Regions from separate parts of the Methylobacterium sp. J-118 genome, predicted to be linked through region 3. Evidence: predicted binding sites of a transcription regulator. Region 3 holds the regulator's gene; each other region holds the start of a gene.
What was found. Region 3 encodes PhoB, which activates phosphate uptake and scavenging genes when phosphate is short. Its sites were predicted from a motif close to TGTCATNNANCTGTCAT; they were not measured.
Positions count from the first base shown of each region.

Region 1: phnC (phosphonate ABC transporter ATP-binding protein) is a predicted target of PhoB. The motif match lies at 6,674-6,690, and genes of this name have one in related genera.
Region 2: AC3IF3_RS06930 (calcineurin-like phosphoesterase C-terminal domain-containing protein) is a predicted target of PhoB. The motif match lies at 2,823-2,839, and genes of this name have one in related genera.

Region 1 covers NZ_JBYQFA010000001.1:2,893,043-2,902,393, forward strand. Annotated here, with positions in the region: gene AC3IF3_RS13960 (inorganic phosphate transporter) at 1-333, opposite strand, end outside; gene AC3IF3_RS13965 (autotransporter family protein) at 763-3,960, shown strand; gene AC3IF3_RS13970 (ceramide glucosyltransferase) at 4,079-5,227, shown strand; gene AC3IF3_RS13975 (DUF1045 domain-containing protein) at 5,260-5,946, shown strand; gene AC3IF3_RS13980 (LbetaH domain-containing protein) at 5,939-6,565, shown strand; gene phnC (phosphonate ABC transporter ATP-binding protein) at 6,734-7,582, shown strand; gene phnD (phosphonate ABC transporter substrate-binding protein) at 7,664-8,593, shown strand; gene phnE (phosphonate ABC transporter, permease protein PhnE) at 8,601-9,351, shown strand, end outside.
Region 2 covers NZ_JBYQFA010000001.1:1,431,211-1,440,561, forward strand. Annotated here, with positions in the region: gene AC3IF3_RS06915 (cold-shock protein) at 1-29, opposite strand, end outside; gene AC3IF3_RS06920 (hypothetical protein) at 347-736, shown strand; gene AC3IF3_RS06925 (hypothetical protein) at 745-948, opposite strand; gene AC3IF3_RS06930 (calcineurin-like phosphoesterase C-terminal domain-containing protein) at 1,075-2,730, opposite strand; gene AC3IF3_RS06935 (L,D-transpeptidase family protein) at 2,930-4,228, opposite strand; gene AC3IF3_RS06940 (hypothetical protein) at 4,459-4,845, shown strand; gene AC3IF3_RS06945 (copper chaperone PCu(A)C domain-containing protein) at 4,888-5,856, shown strand; gene AC3IF3_RS06950 (hypothetical protein) at 5,905-6,324, shown strand; gene AC3IF3_RS06955 (TonB-dependent receptor family protein) at 6,367-8,499, shown strand; gene rcdA (protease adaptor protein RcdA) at 8,680-9,210, shown strand; gene rpmE (50S ribosomal protein L31) at 9,302-9,351, opposite strand, start outside.
Region 3 covers NZ_JBYQFA010000001.1:486,351-495,701, forward strand. Annotated here, with positions in the region: gene AC3IF3_RS02280 (protein-disulfide reductase DsbD family protein) at 1-1,729, shown strand, start outside; gene phoB (phosphate regulon transcriptional regulator PhoB) at 1,807-2,502, opposite strand; gene phoU (phosphate signaling complex protein PhoU) at 2,637-3,347, opposite strand; gene pstB (phosphate ABC transporter ATP-binding protein PstB) at 3,485-4,315, opposite strand; gene pstA (phosphate ABC transporter permease PstA) at 4,341-5,228, opposite strand; gene pstC (phosphate ABC transporter permease subunit PstC) at 5,237-6,214, opposite strand; gene pstS (phosphate ABC transporter substrate-binding protein PstS) at 6,300-7,340, opposite strand; gene AC3IF3_RS02315 (hypothetical protein) at 7,571-7,816, shown strand; gene AC3IF3_RS02320 (hypothetical protein) at 7,840-8,040, opposite strand; gene recN (DNA repair protein RecN) at 8,241-9,351, opposite strand, start outside.

The sequences.
Region 1 (9,351 bases), 2.4 Mb from region 3:
GCCCGACCAGATCACCGCCACGAGCGGCGGCAGCGAGTGGGTGTAGATCACCGTGGCGACCGCGTTGGCGGTGTCGTGGAACCCGTTCACGAACTCGAAGGCGAGGGCGATCAGCAGGGCGAGGCCGAGGAGCGCGAAGGCGCCGTAGGCCAGCGGTGCCTCGCCGACCGCGTTCATGTCGGTGATCAGGCTCACCACCGCGTAGCCGAGCCCCGCCACCAGGACGAGCAGGAACGCGATCACCCCGCCGGGATGGATCCGATGTTCGAGGCGCGGCCCGCCCGCGGGCCTGTTCCCTAGGATCCCCGAGGGGATCACGGCAGAATCGGACATGAACCCTCGCGCGGAACCGGTTGTGCTGGTGAATGCGGGATTAAGATCCGCGCGTGACGCTTCGGTGACGGCACCCTTCGATCCGGGTTGCGGGTCACACCATTCGCGCGGCGAAGGACTGCGCAGTGCTGGAACCACTTCGGCCGGGCGGCCCGCGCGATGCATCCGCCTTCGCCGCGCCGCGCGTGCCCCTGTCGGCCGACGGGGTTACGGCACGCGCAGAGCTTTCGCCTCGCGGTGAGGATGTTCGGCGGTTTCCCGACAGATGAAGACCGGGACTTTGCTGTGCTGGCTAAGTTATCGATCTGTTGCTTCGATGCGACACGCAGCGATTCTGCTGAAGATGACTTAATTATGACGCTGGCGGAGCCGCGTATTTCGCTAAACCTCCCGCCGCAGGCCGAATGGCCGCGGCTTTGGGGGCCAGACATGACGTTACGACACGGGATCTCGATCGCGGCCTTGACGGTCGCGGTATTCGGGCCGGGCGCGCAGGCACAGACCGCCAACACGACGCCGTCCGACGTCAACGTGCTCAATCTCCTGGCCCCCTATCTGGCGCTCAACGCCACCGCGACCGGTCAGCGGACGCTGCAGCTCAACCTGTCGCAGGGGGTGGCGCTCAACAACGCGGCCGGCCTGTCCCAGCAGCAGAACGCGATCAGCGACAAGAACCTGCTCGGCTCGATCAGCAACGACCTGTCCGCCTCGGGGCTCGGCACCTACGGGGTGGCCGCCAACCTCGCGGGCGGCCTGCCGGCCCAGACGGCGATCAACGGCATCGTGCCCCAGCAGCTCGTCGGCGGCCTCGGCGCCCAGCTCGGGCCGATCTACCAGCGCGGCGTCGCGCCGGGCGTGAACGGCCCCCTCGGCAGCGTCGTCAGCCTGCTGGCCGGCGCCTACACCTTCTCCGGGAACAATCTCGGCGTCGCCAAGAACTACTTCGCCAACGGCGCGGCCACCAATCCGAGCGTGACCCCGGCCAACTACGTGGCGGTGCCCGCCGTGGCCCCGGCCGGCTACACCCTGCCGACCTATAACGGCCTGCCCAACACCACCAACAGCGTCTACGACCTCGCCTACGGCGTCACCAACACGCAAGCGGGCCAGGACGTCTACGGATCCTCGCGGCCGGTGCAGGTGGCGCCGTCCCAGTACAACGCCTTCGACCCGACCGCGCTCAACGGGATCGCCACCAACCCGTCCTTCCCGAGCGGGCACACCACCTACGCCTTCACGGACGGCATCCTCCTGGCGATGCTGGTGCCCCAGCAATACCAAAATATGCTGCTGCGCGCCGCCGACTACGCCAACAACCGCATCGTGCTGGGCGTGCACTACCCCCTCGACATCATCGGCAGCCGGGCGCTCGCCGCCTACGATCTCGCCCAGGCCTTCACCAACCCGGCCTACATCAACAACGCCGCGGTGACCGGCACGGCGATCAACCTGCCCAACCAGTTCGTCCAGGCCCAGGGCCAGATCCAGGCCTACCTCGCCGCCCAGTGCGGCAACACCGTCGCGGCCTGCGCCGGCAGCGCGGCCAACGGCGCCGGCAACCCCTACCTCCCGTCGGCCGCCAACCATGCCACCTACCAGAGCCGGCTCACCTACGGCCTGCCGACCCTGAGCCTCGCCCAGGCCCCCCGCGAGCAGGCCCCCGCCAACGGGCCGGACGCGTCGATCCTGCTGGCCCCCCTCTACGGCGGCTCCACCACCGCCGCCCGCACCCTGGCGCCCGGCGGCGGCCTCTACGGCCAGCTGTCCACGGGAACCATCAACCAGATCCTGGTCAACACCGAGACCAACGCGCTGGCCGCCTTCTACGGCAGCGCGCTGAGCTACTGGAGCCGCATCGACCTGTACTCCGCCGCCGGGTACTTCGGAAACGTGACCGGCACCCTGCGGATGGACACCGCCGACAGCCTGGCCATCGATGTCGCCATCGGCCAGGGCGGCGCCCTCTACGCCAACGGCACCATCGCGGGCACCGCCTTCGTGGGCTCCGGCGGCCTGCTCGGCGGATCGGGCACGGTCGGCGGGATCAGCGCCCTGTCCGGGGGCACGGTGGCGCCGGGCACCGCGATCGGCACGCTCTCGGTCACCGGCGCGGTCGCCTTCGCGCCCGGCTCGACCTACCAGGTCGAGGCCAACGCCGCCGGCCAGGCCGACCGGATCGCGGCCGGCGGCGCCGCCGCCCTGTCGGGGGGCACCGTCCAGGTGCTGGCCGCCTCGGGCAGCTACAGCCCGCGCACCACCTACGCGATCCTCACCGCCGGCGGCGGCGTCTCGGGCCAGTTCGCCGGCGTCACGTCGAACCTCGCCTTCCTCAGCCCGGGCCTGCGCTACCTGGCCAACGAGGTCGACCTGACGCTCACCCGCAACGACGTGGCGTTCTCCAGCTCCGCCACCGGCCGCAACGGCGCGGCCGCGGCCGACGCCATCCAGGCGGGCGGCGCCGGCCGGCTCTACGACGCCGCGTCCGGCTTCACCACGGGCGAGGCCGGCGCCGCCTTCCGGGCGCTCGCCGGCGACATCCACGCCAGCACGGTCTCGACCGCCTACGAGACCGCGTTCTTCGTGCGCGAGGCGGTGCTCGACCGCCTGCGCTGGGGCAATCCCGGCACCGGGCTCGATTACGGAAGCCTGCCGGCCGCCTACACGGCCGATCTGCCGGGCCGGGCGCCGGTGGTGGCGGGGGTGCCGGTGCGCACCCTCGACCCGCAGGTCTTCGGGCTCTGGGGCCAGGGCTTCGGGGCGTTCGGCACGGCCGGCGGGGGCGGCAACGCCTTCGACCTCGACCGGCAGATCGCGGGCTTCGCCGCCGGCGCGGATGTACGCCTGCCGGGCGGGCTGCGCTTCGGCGTGGTCGGCGGCTACACGGAGGCCAATCTCGACAGCGCCGGGCGGAGCGGCGGCCTGAGCCGGGCGGAGAGCGCGACGCTCAAGAGCGGGTTCGGCGGCGTCTACGGCGGCGCCGAGTTGGGGCCGGTCTCGCTGCGGCTGGGCGTGATTTACGCCGACACGGATACGCGCACCCGGCGGGCGGTGCTGTACGGGCTGTCGGACACGCTGACCGGGCATGGCGGCGGCCACACCCTGCAGGGCTTCGGCGAGCTCGGCTGGAAGATCGTGCTGGGCGCGCCGGCGCCGGCGGTGCTGGTGTCGAAGGACGGCGCGGCGGCGGCGGTCCAGCCGGCGGCGGCCTATCTGGAGCCGTTCGTGGGCGGGGCCTATGTCGGGATCCGGCGGGACGCCTTCGCGGAGGCCGGGGGCGCGGCGGCGCTGACGAGTTTCGCGCGCGACTACGACCTCGGGGCGGCCACCGTCGGGCTGCGGGCGCAGACCAGCCTGGACCTGGGCCTGGGTCTGCCGGTGACGCTGCGGGGGCTCATCGGATACCGGAGGGCGTTCGGGGACGTGGTGCCGGCGGCGCTGCTGCGCTTCGGCACCGGCCCGGCCTTCCTGAGCGCGGGCGTTCCGATCGACCGGGACGCGCTGGTGGCGGAGGTCGGCCTGGACCTGGCGGTGGCGCCGAACGCGAGCCTCGGCGTCGCCTATACCGGCCAGACCGGCACCCGGGCCCAGGATCAGGCCGTCAAGGGCAACTTCACCCTCCGGTTCTGAGGACCACGCCGCGACCGCGGGCCGGCAATATCCGGCCCGCATCCCGTGCGTGTCACACGACTGACGCGGTCCGGCCGCTAGCGACCGGGCCGCTCAGGACGCCAACGGGGGATCCCGCATGATTGACGCCACGGTGCCGGCCCTCGCCCTCGGCGCGCTCCTGGCCCTCGTCCAGATCGGCAGCATCGCCATCGCGGGCCGGCGCATCGGCCGAAGCCACGGGCCGTCGCGGTTTCCGGCGGGGGCGCCCGTCTCCCTGGTCCGCCCGCTCCACGGGGTCGAGGCCTACAGCGAGGAGATGCTGACCCGGAGCTTCCGCCTCGACTATCCGGCCTACGAGCTGATCTTCTGCGTGGCCGATCCGGCCGATCCGATCGTGCCGCTGGTGGAGCGCCTGATCGCCGCCCATCCCCACGTGCCGGCCCGCCTGATCCGCGGCGACGAGCGCGTCAGCGAGAACCCGAAGCTGAACAACTGCCTGCCCGGCTGGCGCGCCGCCGCCCACGATTGGGTGGTGCTGGCCGATTCCAACGTGGCCATGCCGCCGGATTACCTCCAGTGCCTCCAGGCCGCGTGGCGGGAGGAGACCGGCCTCGTCTGCTCGACCCCGGCCGGCGCGCGCCCGGGCAGCTTCATGGCCGAGGTCGAGTGCGCCTTCCTCAACACCCTGCAGGCGCGCTGGCAATACGCCGCCGAGGCGTTCGGCCTGGGTTTCGCGCAGGGCAAGAGCATGCTGTGGCACAAGCCGTTCCTGGAAGCGCAGGGCGGCCTCCAGGCGCTCGCCGCCGAGATCGCCGAGGACGCGGCCGCCACCAAGCTGGTCCGGGCCGCCGGCAAGCGCGTCCATCTCGTGGCGAGCCCCTTCGAGCAGCCCCTGGGACCCCGCGGCTTCCGGGAGGTCTGGGCGCGGCAGCTGCGCTGGGCCCGGTTGCGGCGGGTGACCTTCCCGCTGTTCTTCATCCCGGAGATCGGCAGCGGCGTCCTGCTGCCGGCGCTGCTGCTGGCGCTGTGGTCCGGCAGCCTCGCCGGACTTTCCGGCGCTGCGGGTATCGCGGTCCTGTGCTACGGAGCCGAGCACTGGCTCGCGGTCCGCGCGGGCTGGCATCGCTCGCCCCGCATGCCGGCGGTCTTCCTGGTGCGCGATCTCCTGATCCCGGCGATCTGGCTGGGCGCCTGGGTGCAGAGCGCCATCGTGTGGCGCGGCAACGCCATGGATGTCCGTCCGCGCCGGCCCGCCGACGCCCGGAGCTACGCGCCGACGGCCTGAGGAATGCCGCGAGATACCCGGAGGCTTTGGACGTGTCGCGCCGCTACGCCCTGTACTGGCTCCCTGCTCCGGGCTCGCGTCTGGAGGCGTTCGGCAACGCCGTGCTCGGCTACGACAACGCGTCCGGGCGGACGGTCCCGCATCCGGAGACACCGGGCGGCCTCGCTGCGGTCACGGCGGGGGCCCGGCTCTACGGTTTCCACGCGACCCTCAAGGCGCCGCTGCGCCTCGCGCCGGGGACCGCGGAGGCCGATCTCGTCGCCGCCGCCCGGGGCCTCGCCGCCGCGCACCCGCCGGTGCCGCTCGGGCCGCTGGTGGTCGCGGCGCTCGGACCGTTCCTCGCCCTGGTGCCGGAGGCCCCGCCGCCGGGTCTGGGCCTGCTCGCGGCCGAATGCGTCGCCGCCCTCGACCCGTTCCGGGCGCCGCTGACCGGGGCCGAGCGCGCGAAGCGCCGGCCGGAGCGGCTGGATTCCCGCGGCCGCGCGCTGCTCGACCGCTGGGGCTACCCCTACGTGTTCGAGGCCTTCCGCTTCCACATGACCCTGACCGACGCCCTGCCGGGGCCCGACCACGACGGCTGGCACCGGCGCCTCGCCGCGGCCTATGCCGCCTCGGGCCCGGAGCCCGCCGTGATCGACGCGGTGTGCCTCCTGACCCAGGACGGGTCCGGGCCGTTCCGGCTCCTGGCGCGCCTGCCCTTCGGAGACGCCCATGGCTGACCAGCCCCTCGGGCTCGCGCCCGCCATCGATCCCAGCGCCCGGGTCCAGGCAAGCCGCCTCGGCCACTACACCGAGATCGGGGCCCGCACCCGCATCACCGAATCGGTCCTGGACGATTATTCCTACATCGCCCAGGACGGCGAGGTGATCTACACGACGATCGGCAAGTTCTGCTCGATCGCCGCGAGCGTGCGGATCAATCCCGGCAACCATCCGATGGAGCGCGCATCGCAGGCGCATTTCACCTACCGGGCCCGCGCCTACTGGCCGGAGGAGGCGGACGAGGACGCCTTCTTCGACCGGCGCCGGTCGAGCCCGGTGACGATCGGCCACGACGTCTGGATCGGCCACGGGGTCGTCGTCCTGCCCGGCCGCCGCATCGGCACCGGCGCGGTGGTCGGGGCGGGGGCGATCGTCACCCGCGATGTCGCCCCCTACACGATCGTGGTCGGCAATCCCGCGCGGCCGGTGCGGCCCCGCTTCCCCGAGGCGATCGCCGCGCGCCTGGAGCGCCTCGCCTGGTGGGACTGGGATCACGCGCGCCTGCGCCGGGCGCTGCCGGATTTCCGCGGGCTCGCCATCGAAGCGTTTCTGGACCGTCACGAAGCTTCGGCGTGACATCGCCGCCGCGGACACCGTCTTCGTCCGCGTGGCGGCGACATCATCTCGGTAAGATACCCGCGCGGATCCCTATTCATTCGTCGGCTATAGATATTCCGAGGTCTTCGTCATCCAACCGTCGTAGAAGCGGCGTTTAGCTGCGGCCATTCCGCCGCGGATGGATGCATGCTCGTCATCGAAGATCTCACGCGCCAGTATGGCGACCGGCGCGCGGTCGACGGTGTCTCGTTGCGGATCGAGCCCGGCAGCTTCGTCGGCGTGATCGGCCGCTCGGGTGCCGGCAAGTCGACGCTGCTGCGCCTGATCAACCGGCTGGCGGATCCGAGTTCGGGCCGTATCCTCCACGACGGGCGGGACGTCACGACCCTGCGGGGCCGGGCCCTGCGGGACTGGCGCACCCGCTGCGCCATGATCTTCCAGCAATTCAACCTCGTCGGCCGCCTCGACGTGATGACCAACGTGCTCATGGGGCGCCTCAGTCACGTGCCGAGCCACCGGGCCCTGATGCGCCTGTGGTCCGACGCGGACCGGGCCATGGCGCTCGCCGCCCTGGAGAGCTTCGACATGGGCGAGTTCGCCGGCCAGCGGGCCGATGGCCTGTCGGGCGGGCAGCAGCAGCGCGTCGCCATCGCCCGCGCCCTCGTGCAGGAGCCCGAGATCCTGCTCGCCGACGAGCCGGTGGCCTCCCTCGACCCGCGCAACACACGCCTCGTGATGGATGCGCTCGCCGACGTGAACCGGCGCTACGGCATCACGGTGCTGTGCAACCTGCATTCCCTCGACCTCGCCCGCGCCTATTGCGACCGCCTCGTCGGCCTCGCGGCGGGCCGCGTGGTGTTCGAGGGCGGCCCCTTCGACCTCACCGAGGACGTGGCGCGCCGGCTCTACGGGCTGGAGGCCGGCGAGGTGCTCGACGATTCCGCGCAGCGCGAGGCGGAGCAGCGGGCGGCCATGCCGGGCCTGCCCGGCTCCATGCCCGCGCGTCCGGTCCGCGAAGCCGCGATCGGCGCCTGAGCCGACAACGATGTCCGTCACCCCGGCGCGCAGGGGGCCGGCCGGCCGAGCCCTGCCCCAGGGCCCGCACAGGAGAACGCAATGATCACCCGACGCACCCTCGCGGCCGCGGCCGCCGCCCTCGCGCTCCTCGGCCTGCCGGCCGCCGCCCAGGACTGGAAGGCCCAGTATCCCGAACTGACGCTGGGCGTGATCCCCGCCGAGAACGCCTCGGGCACCGCCGATCGCTGGGCGCCGCTCACCGCCTACCTGACCAAGACCCTGGGCGTGCCGGTGAAGCTGCGGGTCGCCAGCGACTACGCGGCCGTGATCGAGGGCCAGCGCGCCGGCAACATCCAGATCGCCTGGTACGGCCCCGCCTCCTTCGCCCGGGCGGTGATGACCGGGGTGAAGATCGAGCCGATCGTGAACCAGAAGCACGAGACCGGCGCCTCGGGCTACTATTCGGTGGTCTACGTGCTGGCCACGAGCCCGTACAAGACGGTCGAGGACCTCAAGGGCAAGAACCTCGCTCTGGTCGACCCCAATTCCACCTCCGGCAACCAGGCGCCGCGCTTCTTCCTCAAGCGGGCCGGCTACGACGTGGAGAAGTTCTTCGCCAAGACCTTCTACGCCGGCAGCCACGAGAACGCCGTCCTGGCGCTCACCCAGGGCACCGCCGACGCCGCCGCCAATCTCTGGAACTCCGAGACCGACACGATGGTCACCCGCATGGCCGCCAAGGGCATGCTCAAGAAGCCGGACGGCACGCCGATGCAGCAGTCGGACTTCCGGGTGGTGTTCAAGTCCGACTTCCTGCCGGAGGGCCCCTTCGCCGTGCTGGCGAGCCTGCCCGACGACCTGAAGGCCAAGATCCGCCAGGCCTTCATCGCTCTGCCGACCGCCGACAAGGCGGCGTTCGACCGGCTGTCGGACGGCAAGGACCAGGGCCTCACCCCGGTGACGCTGAAGGATTATCAGCCGATCATCGACATGCTGAAGTTCAACGACGAGCAGCGCAAGAAGTCCTGATCCGGGCATGCCGACCTCGCACGGCCCGACACCCCTGCCGCCGGAGCGGGAAGCCGCCCTCTCCGGCCTCTACGCGGCGGCGACCCGGGCCGCGCGCCGCCGCACGCTGGCGGGCTTCGCGATCGTCGCGGTGCTGGCGCTGCTCGCCGGGCTCGCCGCCGAGGTGCGGCCGCTGGTCTTCATCGAGAACATCGGCAAGTTCACCGCGTATATCCAAGAGATCCTGCCGCCGATCGGCCTCGACCATCCGATCGAGGACGTCCGCGCCTGGTACTGGGGCCTGCCGAACTGGCTTGGCTTGCTGGGCGAGACCCTGCTGATGGCCTATCTCGGCACGCTGCTCGGCGGGCTCGCGGGCTTCGCCCTGAGCTTCCTGGCGGCCGCCAACCTCGCGCGGTCGCGCCTGCTGCGCATCGCCGCCAAGCGCTTCCTGGAGGTCTGCCGCACCGTCCCCGAGGTGGTGTTCGCGCTGCTCTTCGTGATCGCCTTCGGCCTCGGGCCGATGGTCGGCGTGCTGGCCATCGCCATCCACACCACGGGGGCGCTCGGCAAGCTGTTCTCCGAGGTGGTCGAGAACATCGACATGCGTCCCGTCGAGGGCCTGTCGGCCTCGGGCGCCACGTGGATCGAGACCGTGCGCTTCGCGGTGCTGCCCCAGGTGCTGTCGAATTTCGCCTCCTACGCGCTGCTGCGGTTCGAGATCAACGTGCGCGGGGCGGGGGTGATGGGCTTCGTCGGCGCCGGCGGCATCGGCCAGG
Region 2 (9,351 bases), 940 kb from region 3:
TTGTACCATTTCACAGTGCCGGTATTCACGTATTGTACCTCGTTCGTCCATGGGCCATTCGCGCGGCACGACGGCCGCGTGATGCACCACGGTCTTTCTGGATTTGGCCAGGGTGGCGGGGCGCGAGACGCTGAACCGTGTAAAGCGTCAGCCTCGGTGGGTAAGCCCCCCGAGAACGTATTTAATCGCTGGCTGCGGCCGCAACAAGGCGCCGGCCGCGTATCTTCTGCGTCGCAGGCCGGGACGAAGGCGCGGCCGCGGCGCGCCGCCCCCTGTGTTTTCGGGCCTCCGCGATGCATATACGGAGTGCGTGCAAGCAGTTACGACGCGCGGCTCTGGACGATACATGGCAGGCATATCGGTCTCGCTGGACGGTGCGAACATCCAGCTGTCCTTCCAGAAGGACGATCAAGCGACGGCGGTGGTGATGGATGCCCGGGCCGCCCGCGCCCTGGTGCGCGCCGTCGGGCAGCTGCTCACGGCGATCGACGACACCGACGAGCCGGACATGACCGACGAGATGGGCGACGAGGACATCGCCATGCTCGAAGTGACGTCCTCGGCAATCGAGATCGGCACCGACGACGAGGGCCAGGCGGTGGTCGCTCTTCAGGCCGGCGCGTTGCCGCCGTTCCAGCTACGCCTGACCGACGAAGAGGCCCGCCACGTGGTGACGAGCCTCTCGGAGATCCTCAACGCGCCGCGCGACGTTCGCACCTCGCACGGCGGCCACTGACGCTCGGATCACATGCGCGTGCCGGGATCGGTGGGTGTGCCGGGGAAGACGTCGGGCTCGGAGCCCGGACCGCCCGGTTCGCCGATGCCGGGATCGTTCACCGGATAGGGTGTGCGCGGTCCGGTCGGCCCGATATCGGGCTCCTCATCGGGGATCGGCGGGGGCGGCGGCAGATCGCCGGGCGTGGGCTCGGGTAGGCCGGGATTGGCCATGACGCGGCTCCTGTTGGCTTGGGATCCGGACCAACGGACCGGGCTCGCGTGGGTTCCGAGGCCGCGTGGCGGGTTCGCGACCCGGCTGGACACCGGAACGGGGCGCTCGGCGTCGGGATTGGCCGCCTATCCGCGCTCGCCCGCGATCTCAAGCACCGTGCAACCGCATATCGGCCGCCCGTACTCGTCGGTCCCCTCGACGGTGACGCGGTGCGCACCCGGCGCGAGGTCGTCGGGCAGCCGCGCCGTCCAGATGTGGGTCGAGGGCGTCGCCTGCACCCAGCTCTTCTTGGTCTCCGGGTAGCGCGCAAAGAGTTCGGTGACGAAGGGGTCGAGCCGGCGGGTCCGCGCCATCGCCAGCGGCGGCCGGTCGCCGATCCGGGCGGTCAGGCGCGTGCGCGGCCCGCCGTCGAACACGTTCACCACCAGGGTTGTATCGGGAAGCGCGTCCTGCGGCACCGGCGGCCGGAGACCCTGGACCGGCCGGGTCGAGCGGATCACCTCCACGGCGCCGACGCGCGCCTCGCTCTCGAACAGGATGCGCATCGTCTCGTCGGGCTGGCCCTGCGCGGCGACGTAGCGGGTCGTGTAGTCGGTGCCGCGGATCGACAGGACGTGAAACCCATTCGGCGTCCCGTCGCGGCTGTCGGCCGAGGGGATGCCCGTGCGCGTGTCGGGCCCGCTCCACCACGAGCCCGAGACGGCGGTCAGCACGTGATGGTGGTGCCCGTCGGCCGGGTAATGGTGCTCGGTCGTGTGGGTGTGGCCCGAGAGGCTCAGCACCCGGCGCCCCGCCAGCAGATCGAGGAGGGCAGCGCGGTCGAGGGTGATGCCGTGGGGATCGTCCGGCGTCGTATCGGTGAACAGCGGGATGTGCATGGCCAGCACGATCAGGTCGTCCTGCGGGATCTCCGGCAGGAGGTTGCGCAGGAAGGCCAGGCTGCGGTCGCCGATATGCCCCCGGTAGGTGTTGGCGCCGACCGGGACCGGCGGCCCCAACCACTCGACGTTGTCGAGCATCACGAACCAGGCCCGCCCGTGCCGGAACGCGTAGGTCGGCGCGCCGTAGACCCGCTTCCAGGTCTCGCGGCTGTAGCGGGCATCCGGGGCCTGCATGTTGAGGTCGTGGTTGCCCGGCAGGCTGTACCAGGGCAGCCCGATCCGCCCGACGATGCGATTGGACCGGCCGTAGAGCGAGAGATCGTCGAACAGGACGTCGCCGGCGGTCAGGCCGAAGGCCGCCGGGATCGCCATGGCGCGGGCGACCGCCGTATCCCGCACGTGGTCGAGTTCGAACCGGCTCTCGGGCTGGGGATCGGTGAACAGGACGACATCGAAATCCGCCGGCTCATCGACCCGGGTCAGGGTGAAGTCGATGGACGCCGGCAGCGGCCCGGTCGGCGCGACCCCGGGATAGCGCAGGCCGATCTCGGCGGGCGTGCCGTTCGGCTGGTGGATGTAGGAATGGCGCGGCACGTTGTCGGCGTCGCGCGGGAGGGCGTAGCCCGGCGGCTTGATCACGAAGACGGCGCCGTCGCCCGGCATCGGCAGGCGATAGCGGCCCTGATCGTCCGTGCGCGCGATCTCGCGGCCGTTCGAGACCAGTACGCCGGGGAGCGGAGTCCGGCCGGCCCCGGCCGTGGCGCCGGCATAGACGATCCCGGTGGCCTCCGCGGCCCCCTGGGCCTCTGCCCGGCCGGCCACGAGCCCCAATCCGGCGAGGCCCGCCACGGTCTCCCGGCGGGTGAGGCGTCCATCTCCGGAGGTCGATTCGCGCGACATCGGGGCTCCTGTCGGAATTCCAAGCCAGTGCCGAGGCAGGAAGCCGGCAAACCCGCTCCCGCGACGTGGCCCCAGCGGCCAAGCAGATCCGTTTGACCGGGCGATGACAGCGGCGTTCCCAAACGCGCGAGGCCCGCATCTCGGGGGAGATGCGGGCCTCGGATGATTCGGAAGCGGGTCGGCAGCGCCGGCCGGCGGACTATTCCTCGTCGCCGGGCTCGAAGGTCTGCGGCATCGGCTCGGCGCTGGCGACCGGGGTCGGCGCGCCGATGGTCGAGGGGACGTTCACGCCGTCGCGCTTGTAGATGTCGTCGCGGAACTGAACCACGCCGTCCGGGGTCGACCAGGCCGTGATGTAGGTCCAGTAGACCGGCACCGGCTGGGCGATGTTGGCGTCGACGCGCTTGCCGCTCTCGATCGCTTCCTCGACCTTCTGGCGGTCCCAGCCGGGCGTGTCCTTCAGGAGCCACGTGATGTACTCGCGCACGTTCTGCACGCGCACGCAGCCCGACGAGATGAAGCGGAAATCGTCGCCGAACACGCCCTTGGTGTTCGTGTCGTGCATGAACACGCCGTAGGGGTTCGGGATGTTGATCCGGACGATGCCCATCGAGTTGAAGTCGGCGCCGGAATCCTGCCGGTAGGTGTAGCGCGTGCCCTCGTCGGAGTTCCAGTTCACCGATTTCGGCGAGACCTCCTGGCCGTTCGACAGGATGCGGATCCGGTTGTCCGTGAGGTAGTTCGGATCCTTCTGCATCTTCGGGATCAGGTCCTTCTTCACGATCGAAGCCGGGACCGTCCAGGTCGGGTTGAAGTTGATCTGCGTCGCCTTGGTGTTCATGATCGGCGACTGCCGGTCGATCTTGCCGACGCCCGCGGCGTGGAGCGTCACGACCTGGCCGTTCTCCACCGTCTCGACCAGGGCGGCCGGGATGTTGGTGATTACGAAGCGCCGGCCGAGATCGCCCGAATAGGAGCGCAGGCGCACGACGTTGGTCTCGAGCTGGCGCAGGCGCACGTCGGCGGGAACGTTCATCGCCTGCTGGGTGGCGAGGCTCATCGTGCCGGTCTGGCTGAGGCCGTGGCGGGACTGGAAGCGCTTCACGCCGGCGGCGACGTAGGAATCGTACACGCCTGAGCCGCCGGCGGCGGCATCGAGGTCGCCGGTGACGATCAGGCGCTGGCGCACGGCGGCCACGGCCGGGCCGCGGGAGCCGATGCGCAGGTGCTCGGCGCCGGAGACCGGGCGCCAGCCGCCGCGGGTGACGATGTCCTTGTAGCGCTCGACCATCTGCTCGGTCGCCGCCACGGTCTGGGGCGAGAGGATCGGCACCGTCTCGCGCTGCACCTGCATGCCGGCGGGCGACGCGTAGTCCTGCGCCCATTCGGCCTGTGCGTAATTGCCCTGGTCACGGGCCTCCGCGGCGCCGAGGCCCAGGGCGCTCAGGGCGGCCACGCTCAGGAGGGTGGTGAACCGGTTTTGTGCCGTCATGCGCATCGGTCGCTGGCTCTGGTCCGGAGTCTGTTCGGATCGTGGCGGGAGGGATCGTCTCGGCCGCCACGCTGTCGGGTTGACGCTTAAGACTCCCTATCGAAGGGGCCGGATTGTGGCATCGCGGTGCGCCAGCGCACGCCGCGTTCGGCTGCGGCCCGCCGGCAACAGCCACGACCCTCCGGGTGTGGCAGGACTGCCATAGGCGTTGGAAGCGCACGGGGTGCGGGAGCAGCATGGGACCGGGTCCGACCACGGGGAATCGTCGCGGGGGTCCTCAGGCCCGGCCGCTGCGCGCCGTGATCGCCGTGCTGGCGCTCTATGCCTTCGTCCTTCAGGCCTTCCTCGGTGGCCTGATGCCGATGCCGGCGGCGGCCGACGGGATCTGCGCGCAGCATTCCGCGGACGGGTCGGATTTCGGCAAGGCGGTCCCGCACGGTCACGGCGATTGCTGCACGGCGGCTCAGGTCACCGGCACCGCGCTTCCGCCCCGGGAGGCCCCCTCGGCGGTCGCGTGGATCGCGCCGGCGCACGCGTGCGCCGGCTTCGGACAGCCTGCCGAACCCTGCGCCCGCCCCCCGCCCGGGGGCGGCACGTCACCCAGGGGACCGCCGACGGCCTGAGCGATCGTTTGCCAACGGATCCCTCAGGACGGATGCATTCCCATGAAAAGTCTCGTTTCGGCCGTGCTCGGCCTCGGCCTCGTCGCCTCCGCGGCACAGGCCCACGCGGTGCTGGAGCGCAAGCAGGCGAGCCCCGGCTCGTCCTATCGCGGCGTCGTCCAGATCATGCACGGCTGCTCCGGCAAGCCGACCACCCGGGTGAGCGTCACGATCCCGGAGGGGCTGATCGGCGCCAAGCCGATGCCGAAGCCCGGCTGGACGGTGGCGACGACCCGCGGCGCCTACGCCCGGACCTACACCACCCACCACGGCACCGCCTCCGAGGGCGTGACGGCGATCACCTGGAGCGGCGGCTCGCTGCCGGACGACGCGGTCGACGAATTCACCTTCCTCGCGCAGGTGGCCGACACGTTCGAACCCGGCGCGACCGTCTACGTCCCGGTGCAGCAGGATTGCACGGAGGGCGGCTATTCCTGGTCCGAGATCCCGAAGGCCGGCCAGGACGCCCATGACCTGAAGGCGGCGGCACCCGCCTTCCGCATCGTACCGGCCGCGGCCCAGACGACCGCCGCGGCGGCAACCGCGACCGCTACCCCGGTGAAGGCTGGCGACCTCAGCATCGAGACACCGTGGCTGCGCGCCACCCCGAACGGCGCCAAGGTGGCGGGCGGCTATGTCCGCATCACCAACACCGGCAGCACCCCGGACACGCTGACGGGGGCCGCTGTGCCCTTCGCCAAGACGGGCGACATCCATTCCATGTCGATGGAGGGGGGCGTCATGAAGATGGCGCCGGTCTCCGAGGGCCTGACCATCAAGCCCGGCGATACCGTGGAGCTGAAGCCCGGCGGCTATCACCTGATGTTCGAGGGTCTCACCGGCGCGCCCAAGGCCGGGGAGACCGTATCCGGGACACTGACCTTCCAGCGGGCCGGCACCGTTCCGGTGACCTTCTCGGTGGCGCCGATCGGTGCGTCCACGCCCGCCGGCCAGCACCAGCATCAGCACTAGCGGTCCGGCCGGAGCAACGCACCGCGCATCGACAGTCCCGAGCGCCCCATGGCGTGCGCCCGATCCTACGGCACCCGGACCGGAGCCCCGGAGCGGCGATCCCGGCTGAGTCCGGCCGGGCGCCGCCTCGTGGCGATCCTCGTCCTGTATGCGCTCGCGCTCCAGAACGTCCTCGGCGGCCTCGCGATGGCCGCCGCGGCGGCGCCGGAACACGTCCTGTGCCTATCCGGCGGCACGATCGACGGGCCGGGGCCGGACGATCCGCACGTTCCGGCCCATGGGCCGATGGCCTGTTGCGTCGCGTGCCATACCGCGAGCCCGGCCGCCCTTCCCGCCCCGGCGCCGGCCGAAGCGGTGCCGGCCCTCTACCCGGTCGCGCTCATCCGGTCGCGGCCGCCGCGCAGCGCGCTGCCACGGGCGCCCCCCGCGGCGGGTCCCCGCGCCCGAGCCCCTCCCCCCGTCGTCTGATCCGATCGCCCCTGCCCGATCCTCAGACACGGACACGATTCCATGCCCCGCCTCATCCGGGCCGGCCGCCGCGCCGCCCTGTCGCTCCTCGCCTGCGCCACGCCATCGGCGGCCCGGGCCCAGGTCCCCGCCGTCGCCCTGCCCGAACTCAGCGTCGTCGGCAGCGCCACGCCCACCGGGCCGCTCCCGGGGGAATCACGCGGCTCGCTCTCCGTCCCGAGCGTCGATCGCCAGCGCGCGGCGCTCTACCAGACCGTGGGATCCGTCGCCTTCGTGGACGCCGCGACGCTCCAGGACCGCTACGCCAACACCATCCGGGACGTCCTCAAGGACGTGCCCGGCGTCTACGTGCAGGAGCGCTACGGCCAGGAGTTGCGCCTGTCCGTGCGCGGCTCCGGGATCGCCCGGGGCTATCACCTGCGCGGAATCGAAATCCTCCAGGACGGCATCCCGTTCAACCTCGCGGATGGCAGCGGCGACTTCTACCAGATCGACCCGCTCGCCCTGCGCGCGGTGGAGGTCTACAAGGGCGGGAACGCCCTCACCTTCGGGGCGACGACGCTCGGCGGCGCGATCAACTTCGTCACGCCCACCGCCTACACGGCGCTTGCCCCCAACATCCTGCGGATCGACGGCGGCAGCTTCGGCACGATCCGCGAGCAGGCGCAGATGTCCCGCATCGACGGGCCGCTCGACGTGCTGGTCAACGCGACGCTGACGAATTCCGAAGGCTTCCGCGCCCACGAGGCGCAGGCGACGAAGAACTTCAACGCCAATATCGGCTACCGGATCGCCCCCGACATCGAGACCCGCTTCTATCTCGGCACCTACCTCACCGACCAGAAGCTGCCGGGCAGCCTGACGCTGGGCCAGAGCCTCACCACCCCGACCCTGGCCAATCCCACCGCGATCACCGGCAACCAGTCGCGCAAGGTCGAGACCGAGCGGATCGCCAACCGCACCTCGTTCCTCCTCGACGTCGGCAAGCTCGACGTGGACAGCTGGGCGATCCACAAGAGCCTGTACCACCCGATCTTCCAGGCGATCGACCAGGACGGCTGGACCTACGGGATCAACCCGCACTGGGCCGGGACCTTCGATCTCGGCGGTTTTCGCGATGACGTGGTGCTGGGCCTGCGCGCCCTCGCCGGCCAGAACTCGGCGCTGCAATTCGTCAACATCCGCGGCCAGCGGGGCACGCAGACGCTGAATTCGCTCCAGAGCGCCTCGAGCTACGAGGCCTACGGGGAGAACCGGTTCTGGTTCCTGCCGGACGTGGCGCTGATGACCGGCGCCAAGGCATTCTCGTCGAACCGCACCTACAGCGACAAGGGTGGCCTCCCCGGGGACGTGACCCCGCGTTTCGCCGACGCGACCTATGCGGGCATCAACCCGAAGATCGGCCTGCTCTGGCAGCCGCTCCCCGAAGTGCAGCTGTTCGGCGACGTGACCCGGTCCAGGGACGTGCCGGACTTCGGCGACCTCGTTCAGCAGAACCTGTTGAACACCACCTTCGTGCCCCTGCGGGCGCAGCGGGCCTGGACCTACGAGGCCGGCGCCCGCGGCCGGATCGACCGCCTCGCCTTCGACGTGACGCTCTATCGATCTGACCTGCGCGACGAGCTGATCAACTTCTCGACCAATCCCGGCCTCAACATCCCGGCCGCGACCTTCAACACGCCGCGCTCGATCCACCAGGGCGTCGAGGCGGCCGTGACCCTCGACCTCGCCCGCGACCTCGTCGGAGCGGGCGACGGCATGAGCCTGACGCAGATCTGGACCCACAACGACTTCCGGTTCGTCCGCGACCCGGTCTTCGGCAACGACCGGATCGCCGGCATCCCCACGGACGTGCTGCGCACCGTCCTGACCTATCGCCACCCGAGCGGCCTGCACATCGCGCCGGCCGTCGACTGGGTGCCCCAGGGCGCCTTCGCGGATCATGCCAACACCCTGCGGGTGCCGGGCTACGCGCTCTTCGGCGTCGAGGCCGGAATCGACTTCGCCAACGGCGTCGCCCTGTTCGTCGATGCGCGCAATCTCACGGACGCGCGCTATGTTTCGGACATCGCGGTGGTGGCCAATGCCAGGACCGCCGGGGGCGTGAGCGGACTGGCGGCATTCTATCCGGGCAGTGGCCGGAGTGTATTCGGCGGCCTACGCGCGGCGTTCTGAGCGCTGGTATGCGATCAAGAAGAACATATCTGACGGTTCGGCAATCCGTTAAGGTTAAGAAAGGATGAACCCTGATGCCACCGTCGATCGGCGCTAGGATTGCAGCGTCGTCGGACAGCACGGGACCAGGCGTCCCACATCCGGACGGACAGGGCCGTCGGACGGCACAGGAGAGGCAGGATGAACGGCTTCGATGTCACGTTCCGGGACGATCAGGACTGGGTCGATTTCGGCAAGTCCTATGTCAACTCGGAAGCGTTCAAGGCCCTCTTCCGCGAGGGGATGAAGCTGGTTGAGGAGACGGCGGCCTATCTCGATGGCGAGGGGCGGGACGAATCGCGCCTGGTCTCGCGCGACGCGACGCTGAGCTACGCCGCCGAGAGCATGCGGCTCACCACGCTGCTCATGCAGATCGCGTCCTGGCTTCTGGTGCAGCGCGCGGTCGCCGAGGGCGAGATGACGCCGGCCGAGGCCCTCCAGGAGAAGCACCGGGTCAAGCTCGGCAGCAGCGAGCCGCCGAGGCCCCAGGATTTCAATCTCCTGCCGATGCGCCTTCAGCACCTGATCGTGCGGGCACGCCGCCTGCACAGCCGCATCCTCCACCTCGACGTGCTGATCACGGAGGATCGCCCGACCCCGGCCCCCGTGGAGAGCCCGGTGGCCCAGCAGCATGGCCTGCTGCGGATGGCGTTCCGCATGCGCGAGGGCTGAACCGGCGCCGGGATACGCAAAAGAACGGGCGGCCGCTTTCGGTGACCGCCCGCTTTGAAAACGCCGCGCCCGAGGGGCGGCGGATCCGGGATCAGCGCTTGCCGAGGTTGCCGAACCGCGAGTTGAAGCGCGAGACACGGC
Region 3 (9,351 bases):
AACCGAATGCGTGCCGGGCTCGGCGGACCTCGCCCTGACCCTGCCGGTGGGGGCACCGCGGCCCGATCCCGACATCGCGGCCCTGTTCGCCCGCGCCCGGGCCGCCCTCCCCGCACCGGCGCTTTGGCCACTGCGCCTGTCGAGCCAGGGCGACACTCTGCGGCTCGACTTCGCGGCGGCTGGCCTCCGGCCCGACGCGGTCCGGAACGCCGCCTATTTCCCCTATGCCGAAACCGCGATCGACAATGCCGCCGCACAGGTGATGTCGGCCGACGGGACCGGCCTGCACCTCACCCTCGCCCGGAGCAGCCCGACCGATCCGGCGCCCGAGGCCCTTCCCGGCGTGCTGACCCTGGACGAAGTGACGGAGGACGGCAGCCGCCACCTCGCCTTCGCGTATGGCGACGAGCCCATGCTCCCGGCCGTTGGGCCGCCGGTCGACGCGGCGACCCCGCGGCCGGCGTCCGTCCCCGACGGGGATGCGCTGACCCTCGCGACCGCCGCCGCCTTCGCCTTCCTCGGCGGCTTGATCCTGAACCTGATGCCCTGCGTCTTCCCGGTGCTGTCGATCAAGGTGCTGGGTCTCGTCCGGCATGCCGGCGAGAGCCCGGCCCGCCTCCGGTTGCACGGCTTCGCCTACACGGCCGGCGTGCTGGCGAGCTTCCTGGGGCTCGCCGCCCTGCTGATCGCCCTGAAGGGCGGCGGGGCTGCGATCGGCTGGGGCTTCCAACTGCAATCGCCCGCCGTGGTGGCGGGGCTCGCCTATCTGCTGTTCGCGATGGGCCTGAACCTGTCCGGGGCGGTTCAGATCGGGGGCCGGCTCGCCGGTCTCGGCGACGGGCTGGCCCGGCGCGCCGGCCTGAGCGGCTCGTTCTTCACCGGCGTGCTCGCCACGCTGGTGGCGACGCCCTGCACGGCGCCGTTCATGGGCTCGGCGGTGGGCTTCGCCCTGACCCAGAGCGTCGGCGTGGCGCTCGCCGTCTTCGCGAGCCTCGGGCTCGGCCTGGCCCTGCCATTCCTGGCGCTGACCCTCTGGCCGCCGGCCCTGCGGGCGCTGCCGCGGCCGGGCGCCTGGATGGAGACCCTCAAGCAGGGGCTCGCCTTCCCGGTCTATGCCACCGTGGCCTGGCTGATCTGGGTCCTGGCGCAGCAGGTCGAGCCGAGGGGCCTTCTGGCGGCGTTGATCGGCTTGGTGCTGGTGGGCTTCGCCGCCTGGGCCTGGGAGCGCGGGCGCGGCGCTGCGCCCGGGGCCGCCCGGATCGCGCAGGTCGGCGCGGCCCTGGCGCTCTTCGCCGTCGCGGCCCTCGCGCTCACCCTCCCGCAGGACCGTGCGGGTCCGGGCGCGCAGGCCTTCACCGGCGGCGCCGAGCCATTTACCCAGGCGCGCCTGGACACGCTGGTGAACGCGGGCAGACCTGTCTTCGTCAACATGACCGCGGCCTGGTGCATCACCTGCGCGGTCAACGAGACCACCTCCCTCTCCACGAAGGCGGTGCGGACCGCGATGACCGAGCGGGGCGTGACGTACCTGAAGGGCGACTGGACCAACCAGAATCCCGAGATCACCCGCCTCCTGGAAAAGCACGGGCGGAGCGGCGTGCCGCTATACCTGCTCTATGCCGGCGCGGGGGAGCCTCTGGTGCTGCCCCAGATCCTCACCGAGGGGACGGTGCTTCAGGCTCTGGCCTCGGTTCCGACCGCCGACAAGAGCGCCGCGCTGACCCGCTGAGCAGCGCGGCCGGTGTCGATGCAGGGTTTCCAAACGGGCTGGATCCCGGACATTTTGAATCCGAGAGACCGCGCCGCTCAAGCCTCGAGCGAGAAGGTCTCGTCGAAGGCGTATCCGGAGCCGCGGACGGTGCGGATCGGATCGGGCTGGCGCGGACCGTTCAGCGCCTTGCGCAGGCGCCCGACATGCACGTCCACGGTGCGCTCGTCGATATAGACGTCGTGGCCCCAGACCCCGTCGAGGAGCTGTTCCCGGGAGAAGACCCGCCCCGGGGCGAGCATCAGGAATTCGAGCAGGCGGAACTCGGTGGGGCCGAGATGCAGCTCCTCGCCGGCGCGGCGCACCCGGTGGCCGGTGCGGTCGAGTTCGAGATCCCCGGCGGCCAGCCGATCCGAGACATGGGCGGGCTTGGCCCGGCGCAGGAGGGCGCGGATCCGGGCGAGCAGCTCCGGGACCGAGAACGGCTTGACGATATAGTCGTCCGCGCCCGTGCCGAGGCCGCGGACCCGGTCCCCCTCCTCCCCCCGGGCGGTGAGCATGATCACCGGTAGACGCTCGGTCTCGCGCCGGGCGCGGATGCGGCGGCAGAGCTCGATCCCGGAGAGGCCCGGCAGCATCCAGTCGAGCAGGACCAGATCGGGCATGCGCTCGGCCAGGAGCAGTTCCGCATCGTCACCGCGGGCCGCCGTATCGACCAGAAAGCCCTCGGCCTCCAGGTTGTAGCGCAGCAGCGTGGTCAGTGCCTCCTCGTCCTCGACAATCAGGACTTGCATGCTCACGTTCGATGACCTGTTCTAAGGGCGAACCCGCCGCGCGTTCTGGAGGCCCAGCCCGTCTCAACTGGAACCAGCCGTCGCCGCGGCGACCGCCCCGAAGATGGTGAGGCGCCGTGGGTTCGCTCCGGGACCTATTCGTGCTCGACCGTCGCGTAGTTCGACGCATCGTTCTTGGGCCGGTCGCCCGCCAGAGTCTCGCCGGTGGCGAGATAGTGGATGGTCTCGGCGATATTGGTGGTGTGGTCGCCGATGCGTTCGACGTTCTTGGCGCAGAACAGCAGGTGGGTGCAGAACGAAATGTTGCGCGGATCCTCCATCATATAGGTCAGGAGCTCGCGAAACAGCGAATTGTACAGCGCATCGATCTCGCCGTCGCGCTCCCACACGTCATGGGCGGCCTCGATGTCGCGACTCGCGTAGGCATCCAGTACGTCCTTGAGCTGGCCCTCTGCGAGGTCGCTCATGTGGCGGACGCCCAGCACGATCTTCTGTGCCGGGGCCTGATCGGAGATCGCAACCACACGCTTCGCCACGTTCTTGGCGAGGTCGCCGATCCGCTCGAGATCGCCCGAGACGCGGATCGCCGAGATGGTCTCGCGCAGGTCGATCGCGAGCGGCTGGCGCCGGGCGATCAGCAGGACGGACCGCTCCTCGATGTCCCGCTGGAGGGCGTCGAGGCGCTTGTCCGCGAGGATCACCGCCTGGGCGAGCCCGTCGTCCCGCCGGACGAGGGCGTCGGTTGCCTCGGCGGTCATCTTCTCGGCCACGCCGCCCATCTCCGAGATCGAGCGGCGCAGGTTCTCCAGGTCGGTATCGTAGGACGAGACGATATGGCCGGGCATGGGGGAGATCCTTCGATGGGGGCCGCGACGTGCGATGCCTCGGGGACGTGCGATGCCTCGGGTCTGATGCAGATCTTACCCGGCCGCGGCGGCTATGCTCGCGCGCAGCGCCGCGGGGGTGCGGTTTCCGAGGCTGATCAGCCGAAACGGCCGGTGATGTAATCCTGCGTCCGCCGCTCGGTCGGGTTCATGAACAGCCTGTCGGTCGGCCCGACTTCGACGAGCTCGCCGAGATACATGAACGCGGTGAACTGCGAGATGCGCGCCGCCTGCTGCATGTTGTGGGTGACGATCGCGATGGTGAATTCGTCGCGCAGCTGCTCGATCAGTTCCTCGATGCGCCCCGTCGAGATCGGGTCCAGCGCCGAGGTCGGCTCGTCGAACAGGATGACGTCCGGGCGCTGGGCCACGGTGCGGGCGATGCACAGGCGCTGCTGCTGGCCGCCCGACAGGCCCATGCCGGACTGCTTGAGCTTGTCCTTCACCTCGTCCCAGAGCGCCGCCTTGCGCAGCGACGTCTCGACCCGGTCGTCGAGATCCGATTTCCCCAGCTTCTCGTAGAGGCGGATGCCGAAGGCGACGTTGTCGTAGATCGACATCGGGAACGGCGTCGGCTTCTGGAAGACCATGCCGACCCGGGCGCGCAGATCGTTGAGATCGATCTTGGGATCCAGGATGTTCATGCCGTCCAGAAGGATCTGTCCCTCGGCGCGCTGCTCCGGATAGAGGCTGTAGATCCGGTTGAAGGTCCGCAGCAGGGTCGACTTCCCGCAGCCCGAGGGGCCGATCAGGGCCGTCACCTGCCGGTCGTGGAAGTTCAGGTCGATGTTCTTCAGGCCGTGAAAATGGCCGTAGTAGAAGTTCAGCCCCTTCACGGCGATGCGTACGGGGGCATTGGTGTCGGCCACGGTCTTGGCGGAGGCCTGGAACTGGCGGTCGGTGGTGACGGACGCTGCGGCGGTGCTCATCGGGTTGATCCTTCGGGCTTGCGCTTCAGCGGGCACGCTGCGGCTTGATCACCACGCGGGCGATGACCGAGAGGGCGAGGATGGTCATGGTGATCAGGAGTGCCCCGGCCCAGGCGAGCTGCTGCCAGTTGGGATACGGCGAGAGCGCGAATTGGTAGATCATCACGGGCAGGTTCGGGATGCCGCCCATCAGGTCGGCATTGAACCAGCTGTTGTTGTTGAGGGCCGTGAACAGGAGCGGGGCTGTCTCGCCCGCGATGCGGGCCAGAGCCAGGATGATGCCGGTGACGATGCCGGCCGAGGCCGCCCGCCAGGTCACCTTCATGATCACCGTGGAGGGCGGCGCCCCCAGGGCCACGCCCGCTTCCCGCAGGGTGCCGGGGACCAGGCTCAGCATGTCCTCGGTGGTGCGCACGATCACGGGCGTGGCGATGATGGCGAGGGCGACGCCGCCGGCCCAGCCCGAATAGCTGCCCATCGGTCGCACCATCAGCGTGTAGATGAACAGGCCGATCAGGATCGACGGGGCCGAGAGCAGGATGTCGTTAAGGAAGCGGATCACGAAGGACAGTTTCGAGGTCCGGCCGTATTCTGCCAGGAAGGTTCCGGCCATCACGCCGACCGGGGTCGCGATGACGATGCCGATGGTGGTGAGCACGAGGCTGCCGAGGACCGCGTTGGCGATGCCGCCGCCCTCGCTGCCGGGTCCCGGCGTCGGCTGGGTCAGCAGGGTCGACGTGAACCCGCGCACACCCTGGACGATCAGCATCAGCAGGATCGAACCCAGCACGATGACGCCGAGGAGCGTGGCGAGGGCGCAGAAGCCGCGGAGCACCGCGTCGGCCCGGCGCCGGCCGGGACGGACGCGGCTCTGCGCGAGCGGAGGCGCCGCAAGGGTGTTGGTCGCGTCCATGGGGCTCCTCAACCGACCCGCACGCGCCGCGTCAGGATGCGCGCGGCGACCAGAACGATGAAGGTGATGACGAAGAGAATGCAGCCGAGGGCCATCAGGGCGTTGAGCTGCATGCCGTCCGCCTCGTTGAACTCGTTGGCGATCCGGGACGCGATGGTCGAGCCGGGATCGAAGATCGAGGCCGAGAGCCTGTTGGCGTTGCCGACCACGAAGGTGACCGCCATCGTCTCGCCGAGCGCACGGCCGAGGCCGAGCATGATCGCGCCGATGATCGACACCGAGGCGTGCCGGATCAGCACGAAGCGCACCACCTCCCAGGTGGTGCAACCGACCCCGTAGGCGCTCTCCCGCATGATCGTGGGGATCTGGTCGATCATGTCGCGGGCGATGGAGGCCACGAACGGCACGATCATGATCGCCAGGATGATGCCCGCCGTGAGCACGCCGACGCCTGACGGGATCCGAGCGTACAGCACGGTCCCGATGATCGGCAGGCCCTCGACGATGTTGGAAACCGGGATCTCGACGAACTGCGCGAAGAGCGGGGCGAAGATGAACAGGCCCCACATGCCGTAGATGATGCTCGGCACCGCGGCGAGGAGCTCGATCGTCATGGCGACGGGCTTGCGTGCCCAGTTCGGGCAGAGCTGCGTCAGGTAGATCGCGATGCCGAGGGAGATCGGGACGCCGATGGCGAGGGCCAGGAGCGCCGAGATCAGCGTCCCGGTGACGGCCACCAGCGCGCCGTACTGTTCGGTGCCGACGTTCCAGGCGCTCGAGGTCAGGAAACCGAGGCCGAACTGGTGGAAGGCGGGAAGGCCGCCGTAGATGATGGCGCTGAGGATGCCGGCGAGGACGATCAGCACCAGGAGCGCCGCCCCGTAGGCACTGGCCCGGAACAGGGTGTCGAGATTCTTGCTCGGCCCCTTCCGCGCGGCGGTCGCTCGGGTTCGGGCGAGGACAATCGTTTCAGTCAAGGCGGGCATCCGCGATTCTCTGCGAAGGGTGGCGTGGTAACGCGGTGCGATCCCAGAAGCGAGGGAGGAGGCCGAAACCTCCTCCCCGCCACGCTCACATGTTGAAGACGGGCTTCCCGTCCTTGTCCTTCACGTTTTTCCACTCGTCGTGGATCAGTGCCACGACGTTGTCGGGCAGAGGAACATAGTCGAGATCGGAGGCGAGCTTGTCGCCGTTCTTGTAGGCCCAGTCGAAGAACTTGAGCACGGCGGCGGCCTTGGTCGGATCAGCCGGATCCTTGTGGATCAGGATGAAGGTCGCGGCGGTGATCGGCCACGCGTCGTCGCCCGCCTGGTTGGTGAGCGAGATGCCGAAGCCCGGGGCCGACTTCCAGTCGGCGCTGGCGGCGGCGGCCTGGAACGCCTTGTCGTCCGGCTGCGGGAACTTGCCGGACTTGTTCTGCAGCAGGGCGTAGGCAAGCTTGTTCTGCTTGGCGTAGGCGGATTCGACGTAGCCGATCGAATTCGGCACCTGCTTCACGGTGGCGGTCACGCCCTCGTTGCCCTTGCCGCCCTGACCCACCGGCCAGGAGATCGTCGTGGCCGCACCGTAATCCTTCTTCCAGGATTCCGAGGCCTGGGCCAGATAGGTGGTGAAGATGTTGGTCGTGCCCGAGGCATCGGAGCGGTAGACCGGGGTGATGTTGGTCTCGGGCAGCTTCAGACCGTCATTGAGCTTGGCGATCCGCGGATCGGTCCATTTGGAGATCTTGCCGGCGTAGATGTCGGCCAGGATCTCGCCGGTGAGCTTGAGCTTGCCGGGCTCGACGCCCGCGATGTTCACGACCGGAACGACGCCGCCCATTACCGTCGGGAACTGGACGAGACCGTCCTTGGCGAGCTGCTCGCCCTTCAGGGGCGCGTCGGTGGCGCCGAAATCGACCGTCTTGGCCTGGATCTGCTTGATCCCGCCGCCGGACCCGATCGACTGATAGTTCAGGCCCGATCCGGAATCCTTGCGGTAGGCCTCGGCCCACTTCGAATAGACCGGGAATGGAAATGTGGCGCCGGCACCGGTGATGTCGGCGGCGAGCGCAGCGGACGCCAGTTGAACCGTCGCGAGGCCGACGGCGAGCGCGTAAGCGAAGGGTCTCAATGGTATCTCCGTTGCCGTCGGGCGAGAGCCTGCGCTGCCCCGCCGGCATGCTCATGCCCGCGGCAGAGCCTTGCGGCCGTCTACGATGAGACTTAGCGCCGGCCGCCCGATGGGGCGCGGTTACGACAGGGAGATGACACCGGCATGACATCGCGCCGCAGTTCCGGCGGCACGGTTCATGGGTCTCGCGCGTTCCTCACCGGGAATGGCATCGGAAGGACGTTGCATTGGTGGCGGGCGAACGGGCCGATTCAGCGAGTGAGGCCGATCCGGGCTGGCTTGCCCTGCATGCCGAGCGCGAAGCCGTGGAGCGCGCCCTCACCCTCGCGCAGGCGCGCCAGAAGTTCAGCACCGATCCGGAGGCCGCCGCCGCGGCACGGCGCGACGAGGCGGACCTGCTGGTCAATCTCGATCGCGTGCTGACCTTGATTCGGGCCGCCGAGTATCGCCGGACGCCCGGAGCGCGCCGCTGGTAGCGTCGGGGCTGCGGAGTTCCGCGTCAGCTCGCCCGGCGCAGCTCCCGCTCCTTCTGGCGCAGGCGCAGCAGCAGCTCCACGTGGGTGTCGGTGATCGGTTGCGTATCGACGCTGCCCTCGTAGACTGTGCGCAGGGACAGGCCGAGTTGGCGCGTATCGATCGCCTGTTTGAGCGGCTGTCCCGCGCACGGGAGCGCATCGGGCTCGACGACTGACAGCTTCATGTTTACCTCCCGCCCATCGACCGCCCAAACCCGCTGCGGCGCCGGGATTTGTTAAGTGTCAGCCGGAATGGTTAACGAACCGTTACTCTCAACCAACGGTTAAGCTTACCTGTCACGACAGACCTTGGCGCGAACCTCGGACCCTCGACCATTATCCGACCGCTTCCCGCGCTACGAAGGCCGCCGCGCGGGACGCAGTCTCAACCGTCGGCACCCTGGAGCAACCGCGCCGCGGCCGCGCGGGCCTCGTCGGTTATTGTGGCGCCGGCCAGCATCCGGGCGATCTCCTCCCGGCGCTCGGCGACGGGCAAGCTCTCCACACGGGTGGCGACGCGGCCGGCGCCCTTCACCGGCGCCTTGGCGATCAGGAAATGCGTGTCGGCGCGCGCGGCTACCTGCGGGGCGTGGGTGACGGCGACGACCTGCACGGTGGTCGCCAGCCGGGCAAGGCGCAGGCCGATGGCGTCGGCCACCGCACCCCCGACGCCGGTATCGATCTCATCGAAGATCAGTGTCGGGGCCGAGCCCTTGTCGGCCAGCACCACCTTGAGCGCCAGCATGAACCGCGACAACTCGCCCCCCGAGGCGACCTTCATCATCGGGCCCGGCTTGGTCCCGGGATTGGTCTGCGCCCAGAACTCGACGCGGTCTGTGCCGGCCGGATCGCGTGACTCCGGGTCGGTGGCGATCTCGGTGATGAAACGGGCACGCTCCAGCTTCAGGGGCGGCAGCTCGGCCTTCACGGCGGCGTCGAGCTGCTTGGCCGCGCGGCGGCGGCCGGCGCTGAGCTTCTCGGCCGCCTCCGCGTAGCCGGTCTCCGCCCCGGCGAGCGCCTGTTCCAGGCCGGTCAGCGCCGCCTCGCCGGCATCGATCGCCGCCACGTCGCCGGCGTAGCGCTCGGCTAGGGCGGCGAGATCGTCGGCCGGGACGTCGTATTTGCGGGCGGCGGCCCGCAGGGCGAACAGGCGTTCCTCCACCCGTTCCAGATCGCGGGGGTCGAACTCGGTCTCCGCCACCGCCGCGTCGAGCACGGCGCGGGCCTCGTCGAGGGCGACCAGCGCGGCGTCCAGGGTGTTGACGCAGGGATCCACGAGGGCCGGGAGCTGCGCGGCGCGGCGTTCGAGCTTGCGCAGGGCGGCCGAGATGTGGGGTACGCCCGAATGGGGGCCGCCCACGGCCTCGAGCGCCTCGTTGAGCTCGCGCGCCACCTTCTCCGATTGCTGCATGATGCTGCGGCGCTCGGCGAGCTGGGCTTCCTCCCCCGGGAGTGGCGCGAGCGCGGCCAGTTCCTCCACGGCGTGGCGCAGGAAC